DNA from 2 places in the Rhodoferax sp. PAMC 29310 genome. Region 2 is predicted to be linked to the other one. Evidence: riboswitches for the same ligand, from Rfam matches in the RefSeq annotation. Region 2 holds a riboswitch; the other holds the start of a gene.
The links. Region 2 has a riboswitch for S-adenosylhomocysteine ahead of metH (methionine synthase). Riboswitches for the same ligand answer to the same signal wherever they lie in the genome.
Positions count from the first base shown of each region.

Region 1 (3,419 bases), 1.3 Mb from region 2:
GGCCAATCCAGCATGCTCGCGCAGCGGGTGGAAGTGGATTTTGGGGAAGCGCTCTTGGGCCAGGCGCACGTCATAGGGTGAGGTGCACAGGTAGGCCAATGTGTTGGCCGCGTCGCGGGCCATGCGCATGGGGTAAGCATCGCAAAAGGCTTTCAGTTCGGCCGGGGTGTCGGCGGTGATCCAGCGGGCGCCGGTGTACTGGCAGCCTTCCAGTCGAATGTCGGCGTCGTACTCGCCCTTGAGGCGGTGCTGCACCACTTCAAACTGCAACTGACCCACGGCACCCAGCAACATGTTGCCGCCGACTTCCGGGCGGAACACCTGAATCGCGCCTTCTTCGCCCAACTGGGCCAAGCCCTGCTGCAACTGCTTGGTGCGCAAGGGGTTGCGCAGCACCACGGTCATGAACAGCTCGGGGGCAAAGAAGGGCAGGCCGGTGAACTGTAGGTTCACGCTGCCGTCGGTGATGGTGTCGCCCAATTGCACGCCGCCGTGGGTGGTAAAGCCCACGATGTCGCCTGCGTAAGCCTCTTCCACCGCTTCACGGCGCTGGCTCATGAAGGTCACCACGCTGGTGGGGCGCAGTTCTTTGCTGGTACGCATCACTTTGAGCTTCATGCCCGGCGTGTACTTGCCCGAGGCCATGCGCACAAAGGCAATGCGGTCGCGGTGGTTGGCGTCCATATTGGCCTGCACCTTGAACACCACGCCAGAAAACGCTGTGTCGTCGGGCTGGATTTCCTTGATCACCGGCTGGCGGTTGACCAGTGCCGAGCTGGTGCGAGAGCGCGGCGAGGGCGACAGGTCCACCAGCGCGTCCAGCACTTCCATCACACCGAAGTTGTTCACACCGGAGCCAAAAAACACAGGGGTCTGTTTGCCGGCCAGGAAGGCGTCGTGGTCCCAGGTTGGTGACGCACCGGTGGCCAGCTCCATGCTCTCCAGCGCCGACTCGTACTCGCTGCCAAAGCGCTTGAGCAAAGTCGCATGCTCGGTCAAGGGGATGGTTGTGAAGTCTTTCGGGCCCCGGTCGCTACCCGGCTCGAACACCGTCATCGCGTTGGTGCGCAAGTTGATGATGCCGCCAAAGGTTTTGCCTTGGCCTACGGGCCAGGTCATCGGCACGCAAGGCATGCCCAGTTCGCGCTCGATCTCGTCCATGATGTCCAGCGGCTCGCGCACCTCGCGGTCCATCTTATTCACAAACGTGATGATGGGTGTGTCGCGCTGGCGGCAGACCTCAATCAGGCGGCGGGTTTGCGCCTCCACGCCGTTGGCGGCGTCAATCACCATCAGGGCCGAATCCACGGCGGTGAGCACGCGGTAGGTATCTTCGGAGAAGTCTTTGTGGCCGGGCGTGTCTAGCAGGTTGATCACATGCTCGCGGTAAACCATCTGCATGACCGAGCTGGCCACGGAAATGCCACGCTGCTTCTCAATTTCCATCCAGTCGCTGGTGGCGTGGCGGGTGGCTTTGCGAGCTTTGACGGAGCCGGCGATCTGGATCGCACCTGAAAACAGCAATAATTTTTCAGTCAGCGTGGTCTTACCCGCGTCGGGGTGAGAAATGATCGCAAAAGTGCGGCGGCGGCGAGTTTCGGCGGTATAGGACACAGGAATTCCAGAAGAGTGCAGAGCGCGAACACGCCAGCGGTGTCACGCATGCGGGCGAGCGCCCGGGTTGACAGATTTTACCGGAGGGCGCCAGTCGAGCGACTTTGACGGTGGGGTCGCAGCCAACGCGTGCATGTTTTGAGGGAGGCCACTGAAATTTGGACTCAACCAGGGGCGAGGTGCGGGTACGCCGGCTTGACCCGTGCCCAGAAACGCCTGACCAGCCTATAATGGCAGCCGTATCCGAGGAGCGTTGCAGTTCACCTAGCGTGAATGAGGCTCGGAGCACACCCAGGCAACCAGCTAGGGATGTATCAACGGCGCTCACCCACTGGTCTTTTGGGTGAGTTCATCCCCCTGGAAGTTGGGCTCAAGAGCCAGTGGTTGTACAAAACTCAATTTGGAGTCAACCGTGGCTAAAACATCACCGTCCGTCAAGAATACCGATTACATCATCGCCGACATCGGCCTCGCTGCCTGGGGACGCAAGGAACTGAACATTGCCCAGACCGAAATGCCCGGTCTGATGGCGATTCGCGAAGAGTTCGCAAAAGAGCAGCCCTTGAAGGGCGCTCGCATCACGGGGTCACTGCATATGACCATTCAGACTGGCGTGCTGGTTGAAACCCTGCAGGCCCTGGGTGCTGAAGTGCGTTGGGCATCTTGCAATATCTACTCCACCCAAGACCACGCGGCAGCCGCCTTGGTTGAGGCCGGCACCCCCGTGTTTGCCTACAAAGGCGAGTCGCTGGATGACTACTGGGATTACACCCATCGCATTTTTGAGTTCACCGGTAAAAAGGGCACCAAGGCCGAAGGCCCGAACATGATTCTGGACGACGGCGGCGACGCAACTTTGCTGATGCACCTGGGCGCCAAGGCCGAGACCGACTTGTCGCTGCTGGACAAGCCTGGTAGCGAAGAGGAAATTTGCCTGTTCAACGCAATCAAAGCCAAATTGAAGCTGGACCCGACCTGGTACAGCCGCCGCCTGAAAAACATCATCGGCGTCACGGAAGAAACCACCACAGGCGTATTGCGTTTGAACGAGATGTCGGCCAAGGGTGAGCTGGTGTTGCGCGCGATCAATGTCAATGATTCGGTCACCAAGAGCAAGTTCGACAACCTGTACGGTTGCCGCGAATCGTTGGTAGATGCGATCAAGCGCGCCACCGATGTCATGATCGCTGGCAAGGTGGCGCTGGTCGCCGGCTACGGCGACGTGGGCAAAGGCTCCGCTCAAGCCCTTCGCGCCCTGAGCGCGCAGGTCTGGGTGACTGAGATCGATCCCATCAACGCCCTGCAAGCCGCCATGGAAGGCTACAAAGTGGTCACCATGGAATACGCCGCCGACAAGTGCGATATTTTTGTCACCTGCACGGGCAACAAGAACGTCATCACCTACAAGCACATGGACGCCATGAAAGACCAGGCAATTGTCTGCAACATCGGTCACTTTGACAACGAGATTGACGTCACTTCGCTGGACAAGTGCAAGTGGGACGAGATCAAGCCCCAGGTGGATCATGTGATTTTCCCGGCGACCAAAGGCAAAAACGCCAAGCCGTCCAAGCGCATCATCTTGCTGGCCAAAGGCCGCTTGGTGAATCTGGGTTGTGGCACCGGTCACCCCAGCTTCGTCATGTCATCCAGCTTTGCCAATCAGACCATTGCGCAAATCGAACTGTTTACCAAGCCCAAAGAATACAAAGTGGGCAAGGTTTATGTGTTGCCCAAGCATCTGGATGAGAAAGTGGCTCGCCTGCACCTCTCCAAAGTGGGCGCCATGTTGAGCGAGCTCACCG
Region 1 covers NZ_CP072852.1:4,035,703-4,039,121, forward strand. The annotation lists gene J8G15_RS18735 (peptide chain release factor 3) at 1-1,614, opposite strand, end outside; S-adenosyl-L-homocysteine riboswitch at 1,854-1,947, shown strand; gene ahcY (adenosylhomocysteinase) at 2,027-3,419, shown strand, end outside.
Region 1: it holds a riboswitch for S-adenosylhomocysteine, as region 2 does, so the genes downstream of both, ahcY (adenosylhomocysteinase) here and metH (methionine synthase) in region 2, are expected to answer to the same signal.

Region 2 (3,419 bases):
GTCGGTCAGGTAGTCGCGCAGGATGTTGCCGGTCACTGAAATGGTGTCCAAACCCCGGTTCACGCGCTCCAGCGTGAAGCGCATGGCACGCACTTGCGACATGATCTGGATGTCCAGACCCGTGGTGTCGTGCTCTTTGAGGTAGACATCAACCTTCTTGATCAGCTCTGCCTCGTGTGGGCGGTACGGGTCCAGCCAGAACACGGCGGGCATGCCGGAATTGCGGGCACGGTTGACGGCCAGTTTGACCCAGTCGCGAATCGGTGCGTCTTTGACCTGGCACATGCGCCAGATGTCGCCCATCTCCACGTTCTGCGACAGCAGCACTTCACCGGTGGCGAGGTCCACAATGTTGGCGACGCCGCCTTCAGCGACTTCAAAGGTCTTGTCGTGCGAGCCGTATTCTTCGGCCTGCTGGGCCATCAAGCCCACGTTGGGCACGGTGCCCATGGTCTTGGGGTCGAAGTTGCCGTGCCATTTGCAGAAGTTGATCATCTCCTGGTAAATGCGCGCAAAGGTGGACTCGGGCATCACGGCCTTCACGTCTTTCAGGCGGCCGTCGGCACCCCACATCTTGCCGCCATTGCGAATCATGGCGGGCATGGAGGCGTCCACAATGATGTCGTTGGGCGAATGGAAGTTGGTAATGCCCTTGGCCGAATCGACCATGGCCAACTCAGGACGGTTGGCGTGACACGCGTGCAAATCGGCCTGAATTTCTTCGCGGGTGGATTGCGGCAGCGTGGCGATCTTGTCGTACAGGTTGGCCATGCCGTTGTTGACGTTCACACCGATCTGGTCAAACAAGGCGCCGTGCTTGGCAAAGGCATCCTTGTAGAAAATCTTCACGCAGTGACCAAACACGATGGGGTGCGACACCTTCATCATGGTGGCCTTGACGTGCAACGAGAACATCACGCCGGTCTTGTAGGCGTCGTCAATTTCTTTCTCGTAAAAGACGACCAGCTCCTTCTTGCTCATGAACATGTTGTCAATGATCTCGCCGGCCAACAGCGACACCTTGGGCTTGAGCACCAGGGTCTTGCCGCTGGTGGTGATCAGTTCCATCTTGACATCACGGGCCTTGTCCAGCGTCATGGACTTTTCGCCATGGTAGAAGTCGCCATGGTGCATGTGCGAAACGTGTGACCGGGAGGCCTGGCTCCACGGCGCCATCGAATGCGGGTTCTTGCGCGCGTATTCCTTGACGGCCTTGGGCGCGCGGCGATCCGAATTGCCTTCGCGCAACACCGGGTTCACGGCACTGCCAATGCAATTTGCATAGCGCGCACGAACCGCCTTGTCGTCGTCTGTTTTCGGGTCTTCGGGGAAGTCGGGAATCGCATAGCCCTTGCCCTGCAACTCGCGGATGCAGGCAATCAACTGGCCCACGGAGGCACTGATGTTGGGTAGCTTGATGATGTTGGTCTCGGGCAGCAAGGTTTTTTTGCCCAACTCGGCCAGTGTTTTGGGTACTTTCTGCGCGTCCGACAAGGACTCCGGGAACTCAGCCAGCACGCGGGCGGCAACGGAAATGTCGCTTTCTTCGATGTCGATGCCTGCGGGCGCGGCAAAGGTCCTAATGACGGGCAGAAAAGAATAAGTCGCCAGCAATGGCGCCTCATCCGTGAGTGTGTAGATGATTTTCGATGCGCTCATGGTCGTCGTCCTCTTCGGAATGTGAGTAAATTTATCGTGCCACTATATGGGATAGTCTTTTCACCAAGCGAAAAGGCTATCTCTCAGCATAAAAGTTATTTCTTACGGGGCGCTTGGATCAAGCAAAAACCAGGTGGTTTTTCCAAACTGAGATCGCCCCAACGCAGAGATTGAAGCAATCCCCTTAAAATAGAGGCCTTCCAAGGAGCGTTGCAGCAGGTCGCCCGACCTGTCAGGCTTGGAGATTCCCAACGACGCTCACCTGAAATTTGTCATCCACAGGTGAGCCGCATGTCTGAAATTCTCGTCCCCCCCATGAAACTGTCCGGCCTGGAGCCGGTCAACATTGGTGAAGATTCGCTGTTTGTGAACATTGGTGAACGCACCAACGTCACCGGCTCCAAAGCCTTTGCCCGCATGATTCTGAATGGCGAGTACGAGCAGGCCTTGAGCGTGGCACGCCAGCAGGTCGAAAACGGCGCGCAGATCATCGACATCAACATGGACGAGGCCATGCTGGACAGCCAGGCCGCCATGGTGCGCTTCCTGAACCTGATTGCCTCCGAGCCCGACATTTGCCGCGTGCCGATCATGATTGACTCCTCCAAGTGGAGCATCATCGAAGCGGGCCTGCGCTGCGTGCAGGGCAAGGCGGTGGTAAATTCCATCAGCATGAAAGAGGGCGTGGACGCGTTCAAGCACCAAGCCAAGCTGTTGCGCCGCTATGGCGCCGCCGCCGTGGTGATGGCATTTGACGAGCAGGGTCAGGCCGACACCTACGAGCGCAAGATTCAGATTTGCGAGCGGGCCTACCGCATTTTGGTGGACGAGGTCGATTTTCCGCCGGAAGACATCATTTTTGATCCCAACATCTTCGCCATTGCTACCGGCATTGAAGAACACAACAACTACGCGGTGGACTTCATCAACGCCACCCGCTGGATCAAGCAGAACCTGCCTGGCGCCAAGGTGTCGGGTGGCGTGTCCAACGTGTCCTTCAGCTTTCGGGGCAACGACCCGGTTCGCGAAGCCATTCACACCGTGTTTCTGTACCACGCGATTCAGGCGGGCATGGACATGGGCATCGTCAATGCCGGCATGGTGGGCGTCTATGACGACCTGGAACCCGAGTTGCGCGAGCGCGTGGAAGACGTGGTTCTCAACCGCCGCGACGATGCGGGCGAGCGGCTGGTCGAGATTGCCGACACCGCCAAAGGCGCGGCCAAGGACGAGACCAAGAAACTGGAATGGCGCGGCACGGCTGACAAACCGGCCACGGTAGAGGCGCGTCTAAGCCACGCCATGGTGCATGGCGTGACCGACTTCATCGTGGTGGACACCGAAGAGGCTTACCAAAATGTGCTCGCCAAAGGCGGACGGCCGCTGCATGTGATTGAAGGCCCATTGATGGCCGGCATGAACATCGTCGGCGACCTGTTTGGTCAAGGCAAGATGTTTTTGCCCCAGGTGGTGAAAAGCGCCCGCGTCATGAAGCAGGCCGTCGCCCACCTGATTCCCTATATTGAAGAAGAAAAGCGCCTGGACGAGGCCGCCGGGCGCGATGTGCGTACCAAAGGCAAGATCGTGATTGCCACCGTCAAAGGCGATGTGCACGACATTGGCAAAAACATCGTGACCGTGGTGCTCCAGTGCAATAACTTTGACGTGGTCAATATGGGTGTGATGGTGCCCTGCCACGAAATTCTGGCCCGCGCCAAGGTCGAGGGGGCAGACATTGTGGGCCTGTCCGGCCTGATCAC
Region 2 covers NZ_CP072852.1:2,767,463-2,770,881, forward strand. The annotation lists gene J8G15_RS12815 (NADP-dependent isocitrate dehydrogenase) at 1-1,659, opposite strand, end outside; S-adenosyl-L-homocysteine riboswitch at 1,856-1,926, shown strand; gene metH (methionine synthase) at 1,951-3,419, shown strand, end outside.